One region of the Streptomyces sp. NBC_00440 genome, then DNA from elsewhere that is predicted to be linked to it. Evidence: riboswitches for the same ligand, from Rfam matches in the RefSeq annotation. Region 1 holds a riboswitch; each other region holds the start of a gene.

Region 1 (2,176 bases):
GGGCCAGGCCGGTGCCCATGGTGATCCCTTCGGGCGTACGGATCAGGTTCGTCCCGGTGATCACCACCACCCCCTTGCGGGGCTCGATGAAGACGCCGCCGCCCAGGTTCGGCTTCCCCTCACTGGCAGCGAGGCGGTAGAAGTCGCAGCCGGAAGTGGTCTGCTTGTTGACCAGCAGGCCGGTCTTCTCCGCATCGCGTTCGGACTGTCCGAGCTGGATGCCCTTGTAACCGTCCGGGCCCAGGACGCCGCCGGGCGCCGTGGCCGTCCCGGACGTCCCTGTCGCGGCCGTGGCCGTCGCGGTGCCGAGTGTTCCGAGCAGCAGCAGACCGGCTGCCACCGCGGTCGCGGTCCTGGTGAGGCGCTTCATCGTGAGAGCTCCGTCCATCTCGGGGCGCGGGCCGTGCGGCCGTGCACGACCGTGTCGCCGGTGACCTGTGCCGGAAGGAGTCCGGGGGCCCGGCGCGCAGCGGACACCATCTGCTCAGTATGGGCACGACTGATCACGTGATAGTGGCATTTAGGCCATCCGGAAGCCGGGGCCGATGAGGGGTCGTGGACCGAGCGGCCGGTGGAAACCGGCGATCCGGCCCGATCGGAACCAGAGGCTCTAGACTGTCTGGTGCAACTGGTTCGCCCCGTCCGCCAGGCGGGATGCGTCGTAAGAGGGAACCCGGTGGAATTCCGGGACTGCCCCGCAGCGGTGAGTGGGAACGACCGCCGTCATACGCACTGGGCCCGGCCGGGTCTGGGAAGCGACGGCCAGTAGGTGGATGCCCTTCCGAGGGTGACCGCGCCCGCAAGTCCGAAGACCTGCCTGTTGCCCGTGCGCGACCGATCGCGTGCGGATACCCCGGTGACCTCGTGGGCGGGTCGGCGTACATACCGGCGGACGGCCGTGCCTCGTGGCACGCGCGGACCGCCCGGTTCGTCACCCCTTCGCGCTCGCGTCCCGTCTCCGGGATCTCAAGGAGTCATCTCGCGAAGGAGATTTCCGTGACAACGAAGCCCGCAGCCGCGGCAGCACGGGCCACCGTGTACGGCTACCCCCGACAGGGCCCGAACCGGGAACTGAAGAAGGCCATCGAGGGCTACTGGCAGGGCCGCACCAGCGCCGACGACCTCCGCGAGACCGCCGCAGGTCTGCGCCGGTCGAACTGGCAGCGTCTGGCGGAATCCGGCATCCATGAGGTGCCCACCGGTGACTTCTCGTACTACGACCATGTCCTGGACACCAGCGTGATGGTCGGCGCGGTCCCGGAGCGGCACCGCAAGGCCGTCGAAACCGACGCGCTCGACGGTTACTTCGCGATGGCACGCGGGACCCAGGAGCTGGCGCCGCTGGAGATGACCAAGTGGTTCGACACCAACTACCACTACCTGGTACCCGAACTGGGCCCTGACACGGAGTTCGCCGCGGACTCCACCCAGCAGACCGGGCAGCTCAAGGAGGCGATCGCCCTCGGGCTCGCCGCCCGTCCCGTACTCGTCGGCCCGGTCACCTATCTGCTGCTGGCCAAGCCGGCACCGGGCGTCGCAGCGGACTTCGAACCGCTGACCCTGCTGGACCGGCTGCTGCCCGTCTACGCCGAGGTGCTCGCCGATCTGCGGGCGGCGGGCGCGGAGTGGGTCCAGCTGGACGAGCCGGCTCTCGTCCAGGACCGCACCCCCGCAGACCTGAACGCCGCCGCACGCGCCTACCGTGAACTCGGCTCGCTCACCGACCGTCCCAAGCTGCTGGTCGCGTCCTACTTCGACCGCCTCGGCGATGCGCTGCCCGTCCTGGCCAAGGCCCCGGTGGAGGGCCTCGCGCTGGACTTCACCGGGGCAGCCGCGGCCAACATCGGCGCGCTCGCCGCCGTCGGCGGACTGCCCGGCAAGCGCCTGGTCGCCGGCGTGGTCGACGGGCGCAACATCTGGGCCAACGACCTGGAGAAGTCGCTCACCACGCTGGGAACCCTGCTGGGGCTGGCCGACCGGGTGGACGTCTCCGCCTCCTGCTCGCTCCTGCATGTACCGCTCGACGCGTCCGCCGAACGGGACATCGACCCGCAGATCCTGCGCTGGCTCGCCTTCGCCCGGCAGAAGACCGCGGAGATCGCGACCCTCGCCAGGGGAATCACTCAGGGAACCGGCGCGATCACCGCCGAACTGGCCGTCAACCGGGCCGCCCTGG
Region 2 (2,176 bases), 6.3 Mb from region 1:
ACCTTCACACCCCGGCGCACCAGCCACCGGCAGATACCGGCCGTGACCACGCTCTTCCCGGCGTCCGACGTGGTTCCGGCCACCAGCAGCCCGCCACTCATCCGCGTACCTTCCTCACCACGAGAGCTGTCGCGAGCGCCAGCAGGGACACCCGGCGCGACAGCCGCACCGCGCGTTCGATGTCGCCGACGGCCACCGGCCGGCCGCCGCCGTTGAGCACCGCCCGGTGCTCGACCCGGCCGGCGTACGCGAGGGTGCCGCCGAGCCGTACGCCCAGCGCGCCCGCGAACGACGCCTCCACCGGGCCCGCGTTGGGGCTCGGGTGGCGGCCCGCGTCCGACCGCCAGGCCCGTACCGCGCCGCGCGGGTCCCCGCCCGCGAGCACCGCCAGTACGGCGGTGAGCCGGGCGCCCGGCCGGCCCGCCAGATCGTCGAGCCGGGCGGAGGCCCAGCCGTACCGCAGATACCGGGGCGACCGGTGGCCCACCATCGCGTCCAGGGTGTTCACCGCCCGGAACCCGACGAGCCCCGGCACCCCGGCCAGGGCGCCCCAGACCAGCGCGCCCACCACCGCGTCGGAGGTGTTCTCGGCCACGGACTCCACGACGGCCCGCGCGATCTGCTGCGCGTCGAGCGCCTGCGGATCGCGTCCGCACAGATGCGGCAGCCGCTCCCTGGCCGCCTCGACATCACCTGCCGCCAGCGCGTCGCCCACCGCGCGGGCCTCACGCCCCAGCGAGGTGCCGCCGACGACGGCCCAGGTGGCGGCGGCGGTCAGTGCGACGCCCGCGGCGGGACGGCCGCGTACGGCACGCCCGGCCAGCACGGCGGCGCCCACCGCGCCCCCGGCGCAGACCATGGTGTGCAGCGCGCCCCACCCGCGGTGGTCACGCCAGAGCCGGCGCTCCACGGCGGCGGCGGCCCGCCCGAAGGCGGCGACGGGGTGCCCGCGCCGGGGGTCGGCGAAGATGAGGTCTGCCAGGAGGCCCGTGGTGGCGCCGTACACGAAGACACGCTCTCCACGCATGGGGTCAGCAGGCCAGTTCGCCCGGGACCCTCACTGCGGTCGTACTCGGAGCATCGGGCGGTTCGGGCAGCAGGCGGCCGCGCATGGCGTAGTCCTCACTCAGGGTGTCCGCGCCCTGGTTCGACGTGACCGGCGGTGAGAGTTCCTGGCTCCCGGGGGCGACCCCGGTGACAGTGGCGGGACCGCGCCGGATTCGCACCGGACTTCCTCTCCTGCCGCCGTATTGGCCCCGGAAGTCCACCACGGTCGGCGAACACCCGTCAACTCACCCTTGACCTGCGACGGGGCAGTGTGCCGAGCCCCACACGGGCCACCCGGACGGCCGTACGGGCCACTCGCCCGGCAGGCCGCGCACACGGGCAGCCCGCCCGGTGGCCGGTGGCGGCGGCCGGGCGGGCGGAGTGACGCTGTCGCGGGGAGTGGTGGGGGAGGAGCGGGCCGTCAGGCGACGATCAGATAGATCCCGTACGCCACGGCCGCCGCGCAGAGCGCGAAGCAGGCGTACGAGCCGGCCCGCGCGGCCGGGCCCCTGCCCGTACCGGCAGGAGTCGCGGCGGCGGGTGCGGTGGCGGTGCCCGGCTCCGGCACGGGCTTCCGCGCCAGGCCCACCACGCCGAGGGTGAACAGGCCGACCAGTCCGACGGTGGCCACGAGGCTGACGCCGAAGACGGTGCCGAGAGCTGCCCAGTCGATGTCCATGGTGCGGTGTCCTTCTCCTTCAGACCGTGTTCGGACGGACCGTGTTCTCAGGGTTCTCAGGGTTCTCAGGGTTCTGAGGGTGCTCAGGCCGTGTTCAGACCGTGGCGGGCCGGGTGGGCTCCGGTGCGGCGCCGCCCGGTGCGGGGATGGTGGTCCGGAGACCGTCGGAGACCGCTCCGGCCGGCGGCGGGGCGACAGCCGCGATGGCGGTGGTCACCACCCCGGCGGGCTCGTCGGACGCGGCGGGTTCGTCGGGGGTGACGCTGTGCTGGCCGACCGGTTGGCGGCGGGAGAGCGACCAGATGACACCGGAGCCCGCGACCAGCAGGACGGCGACGGCGCCGATGCCCCAGGGGCCGCGGCCGGTCAGATACTCGGCGCCCGCGCCGACGACCGCGGCGGCGGGCAGGGTCAGACACCAGGCGACGGCCATCCGGGTCGCGGTGGACC
Region 3 (2,176 bases), 7.7 Mb from region 1:
CCTCACGCCGGGTCACCGGCCTTGAGCCGGTGCCGCTCGACGAGCTGGGCCGCCCCCGCATCGACGTCACCCTGCGCATCTCGGGCTTCTTCCGTGACGCCTTCCCGCACACCATCGGCCTGCTGGACGACGCGGTACGGCTGGCCGCGTCCCTGGACGAGCCCGACGGGCAGAACTTCGTACGCGCCCACACCCGGGCCGACCTGGCCGAGCACGGCGACGAACGCCGGGCCACCACCCGGATCTTCGGCTCGCGCCCCGGCACCTACGGCGCGGGCATCCTCCAGCTCATCGACAGCCGCGACTGGCGCACCGACGCGGACCTCGCCGAGGTGTACACGGTGTGGGGCGGCTACGCCTACGGCCGGGAACTGGACGGCCGCCCGGCCCGCGCCGAGATGGAGACCGCGTACAAGCGGATCACGGTCGCCGCGAAGAACACGGACACCCGCGAGCACGACATCGCGGACTCCGACGACTACTTCCAGTACCACGGCGGCATGGTCGCCACCGTCCGGGCGCTGCGCGGGAGCGCCCCTGAGGCGTACATCGGCGACTCCACCCGCCCCGAGACCGTCCGCACCCGCACGCTCGTGGAGGAGACCTCACGGGTCTTCCGCGCACGGGTCGTCAACCCCCGCTGGATCGAGGCGATGCGGCGGCACGGCTACAAGGGAGCCTTCGAGCTCGCCGCCACCGTCGACTACCTCTTCGGGTACGACGCCACCACCGGTGTCGTCGCCGACTGGATGTACGACAAGCTCACCGAGACGTACGTACTCGACCCGGTGAACCGCGACTTCCTCCAGCAGGCCAACCCCTGGGCCCTGCACGGGATCGCGGAACGGCTCCTGGAGGCGGAGTCCCGCGGCATGTGGGCCGAGCCGGACCCCGCGACGCTCGAAGCGCTGCGCCAGGTCTACCTGGAGACCGAGGGGAATCTGGAGGGCGAGGACTGACCCGAGCGGTCTCCTCGCGGTGGTCCGCTGCTGCCGGTGCGGCGGTGAGAGCCGGGGCTCTCTCCGGCGTTATCGGCAGCTGACCACCCGGCGGCGGACAGGTGTGAGATCCGATACCTGCCCCAGGTGGGCGCATTTGCTGCCACCGTCGAGCAGAACCTAGGGTGAGCGAGCCGTGGTGTTCGGGAAGACCGGTGAAAGCCCCCTCGGGGCCTCAGACCGGAGCGGCCCTCGCCACTGTGATCGGGGAGTCTCCGTCCCGTCGAAGCCACTGGCCGTATCGCGGCCGGGAAGGCAGGGCCGGAGGCGAGCGTCAAGCGGACCCGTCAGCCAGGAGACCGGCCACGGCATCTCACGAAGTGATCCACGAGGTGCTGGAGCGTGACCGCATGACCCTGCCCGAATCCGCCGTGTTCGCCTGGCGGCGCGAGGACACCGTACGTACCGCCGGGCTCCTGGGGGTGATAGCAGCCCTCCACGTCGTCGCGTTCGGCGTTCTGTTCCTGCTGGTGGAGCCGGGCCACTACGAGGTCGGGTCCAAGGCGTTCGGGGTCGGACTCGGCATCACCGCGTACACGCTGGGGATGCGGCACGCCTTCGACGCCGACCACATCGCCGCCATCGACAACACCACGCGCAAACTCATGGCGGACGGGAAGCGCCCGGTATCGGTCGGCTTCTGGTTCGCGCTGGGGCACTCCAGCGTGGTGGTGGCCATGGCGGCGCTGGTCGCCGGGGGAGCCCGGCTCGCGGGAGTCCTCATGAACGAGGGCTCGGACGCCCACCAGGTGCTCGGCGTCGTCGGAACGAGCGTCTCGGGCTCGTTCCTGTACCTCATCGCGGCACTCAACCTGGTTGCTCTCGTGGGCATTCTGCGGGTGTTCAGGGAGATGCGCGCCGGACGTTACGACGAGGCCGAACTCGAAACACACCTGAACTCGCGCGGGTTCATGAACCGCATCCTCGGCCGGTTCACCAAGTCCGTCAGCAGGCCCGGCCAGATGTATCCGCTGGGCTTCCTCTTCGGCCTGGGCTTCGACACCGCGACCGAGGTCACCCTCATGGTGATGGCGGGCAGCGGCGCCGCAGCGGGTCTGCCCTGGTACGCCGTCCTCTGCCTGCCCCTGCTCTTCGCGGCCGGAATGAGTCTCTTCGACACACTCGACGGCACCTTCATGAACTTCGCGTACCAGTGGGCCTTCGCCAACCCGGTGCGC
Region 4 (2,176 bases), 2.2 Mb from region 1:
CGCTGGCACTCGGGTCGGCGCTCGCGCTGTTCATGTACCCGCACTCGATCACGGCGACGCTCTCCTCGCGCAGCCGCAACGTGATCCGCCGCAACACCGCGATCCTGCCGCTGTACTCGCTGATGCTGGGGCTGCTCGCGCTGCTCGGCTTCATGGCGATCGCCGCGGGCATCAAGGTGAAGAACGGCCAGCTGGCGATCCCGCAGCTGTTCGAGAACATGTTCCCCGACTGGTTCGCGGGCGTGGCCTTCGCGGCCATCGGCATCGGTGCGCTGGTACCGGCCGCGATCATGTCCATCGCTGCGGCGAACCTCTTCACCCGCAACATCTACAAGGACTTCATCAAACCGGGCGCGACCCCTGCCCAGGAGGCCAAGGTCTCCAAGCTGGTCTCGCTCGTGGTGAAGGTCGGCGCGCTGCTCTTCGTGCTCGCCATGGACCCGACGGTGGCGATCAACTTCCAGCTGCTGGGCGGCATCTGGATCCTCCAGACGATGCCGGCGCTGGTCGGCGGGCTCTTCACCCGCTGGTTCCACCGCTGGGCGCTGCTCGCGGGCTGGGCGGTCGGCATGGTGTACGGCACGCTCGCCGCATACGGTGTGGCGAGCCCGACCCAGGCGCACTTCGGCGGCTCCTCCAAGGAGATCCCGGGCATCGGGCAGATCGGCTACATCGGTCTGACGGCGTTCGTGCTGAACGTCGTGGTGACGCTGGTGCTCACCGTCGTGCTCAACGCGGTGAAGGCACCGGCCGGAATCGACGAGACCTCCCCGGAGGACTACACGGCGGACGCCGGTGACGAGGGCGTCCAGGTGGAGCTCCCGCCGGCCACAGAAGCCGCCCCGGCAGCCCACTGAGCCCGCACGCCCACCCACTGAGCCGTAGGGCCTGCCACTGAGCCGCAGGCTCCGCCAGGGGCCGCCGCGCCTCCCTCCCGGGAGCTGCGGCGGCCCCTCGCCATGCCGCCCCCGCCCCTCCCTTCCGTCCTCCACGACACAACATATGGGGGGTGCTTTCCGGCGGGCACCCCACATGTATGCTCATGCTCGCTGTCGCCGCAGGGGAATCCGGTGCGAATCCGGAACTGTCCCGCAACGGTGTGATCAGTGCGCTTTCGCGCACCGTGGAGTCCGAGGACCTGCCGACGGCGCATCCGGCTCGACCGAACCGGATGGGAAACGTCCGGGCCTCGCGGTTGGGCTTGCGGATGCTGTGCGGTGTGCTGCTCTGCTGTGCCCGTACGCACCCGTGCCCCCGCCGGCCCCAGCCGAGCGAGGGAGAGCGCACCGTGACCATCGCGCCCACCGCACCTGTCTCCGAGCAGGTGTCGGATGCCCCGGGAACCGTACTTCTGCGGACCCTGACCGACCTCACCGCCGATCTCACCGACACCGACCCCGGCAAGGTCGCCGCTGCCGCCCTGCGCGGGCGCAACGCGGCGTCGGACGAGGCCGAGTTGCGGGAGCTGGCCACCGAGGCGGCCGCCGGTCTCATCTCCGAGGACCCCGCGTACTCACGGCTCGCCGCCAGGCTGCTCACCCGGACCATCGCGGACGAGGCGGCCGGACAGGGCGCGGTGTCGTTCTCCTCATCGGTCGCCGTCGGACACCGCGAGGGCCTGATCGCCGACCGTACGGCCGACTTCGTACGGCTGCACGCCGAGCGGCTCGACGCGACCATCGACACCGGGGCCGACGACCGCTTCGGATACTTCGGGCTGCGCACTCTCTACAGCCGCTATCTGCTGCGCCACCCGCTCACCCGCCAGGTCATCGAGACGCCCCAGCACTTCATGCTCCGGGTCGCCTGCGGTCTCGCCGCCGACGAGTCCGCGGCCGCACTGGACGAGGTGGCCGCGCTGTACGGGCTGATGAGCCGTCTCGACTATCTGCCCTCCTCCCCCACGCTCTTCAACTCGGGCACCCGCCACCCGCAGATGTCCTCGTGCTATCTGCTGGACTCGCCGCTCGACCAGCTGGACTCGATCTACGGGCGCTACCACGAGGTGGCGCGGCTGTCGAAGCACGCGGGCGGCATCGGCCTCTCGTACTCCCGTATCCGCTCCCGCGGTTCGCTGATCCGCGGCACCAACGGGCACTCCAACGGCATCGTCCCCTTCCTCAAGACCCTCGACGCCTCGGTCGCCGCGGTGAACCAGGGCGGCCGGCGCAAGGGC

Evidence for each region. Region 1 has a riboswitch for cobalamin ahead of metE (5-methyltetrahydropteroyltriglutamate--homocysteine S-methyltransferase). Riboswitches for the same ligand answer to the same signal wherever they lie in the genome.
Region 2: another riboswitch for cobalamin. It lies ahead of OHB13_RS07030 (cobalamin biosynthesis protein); the one in region 1 lies ahead of metE (5-methyltetrahydropteroyltriglutamate--homocysteine S-methyltransferase).
Region 3: another riboswitch for cobalamin. It lies ahead of OHB13_RS00860 (HoxN/HupN/NixA family nickel/cobalt transporter); the one in region 1 lies ahead of metE (5-methyltetrahydropteroyltriglutamate--homocysteine S-methyltransferase).
Region 4: another riboswitch for cobalamin. It lies ahead of OHB13_RS25380 (ribonucleoside-diphosphate reductase subunit alpha); the one in region 1 lies ahead of metE (5-methyltetrahydropteroyltriglutamate--homocysteine S-methyltransferase).

Annotation. Positions count from the first base shown of each region.
Region 1 is NZ_CP107921.1:7,842,559-7,844,734, reverse strand. Features, by position in the region: gene OHB13_RS34885 (hypothetical protein) at 1-370, opposite strand, end outside; cobalamin riboswitch at 613-835, shown strand; gene metE (5-methyltetrahydropteroyltriglutamate--homocysteine S-methyltransferase) at 997-2,176, shown strand, end outside.
Region 2 is NZ_CP107921.1:1,558,229-1,560,404, reverse strand. Features, by position in the region: partial or broken gene OHB13_RS07035 (cobyric acid synthase) at 1-101, opposite strand, end outside; gene OHB13_RS07030 (cobalamin biosynthesis protein) at 98-1,027, opposite strand; adenosylcobalamin (AdoCbl) riboswitch at 1,165-1,239, opposite strand; gene OHB13_RS07025 (hypothetical protein) at 1,469-1,726, opposite strand; gene OHB13_RS07020 (inorganic phosphate transporter) at 1,821-2,176, opposite strand, start outside.
Region 3 is NZ_CP107921.1:175,201-177,376, reverse strand. Features, by position in the region: gene cobN (cobaltochelatase subunit CobN) at 1-959, shown strand, start outside; cobalamin riboswitch at 1,119-1,320, shown strand; gene OHB13_RS00860 (HoxN/HupN/NixA family nickel/cobalt transporter) at 1,349-2,176, shown strand, end outside.
Region 4 is NZ_CP107921.1:5,634,706-5,636,881, reverse strand. Features, by position in the region: gene mctP (monocarboxylate uptake permease MctP) at 1-857, shown strand, start outside; cobalamin riboswitch at 1,037-1,160, shown strand; gene OHB13_RS25380 (ribonucleoside-diphosphate reductase subunit alpha) at 1,289-2,176, shown strand, end outside.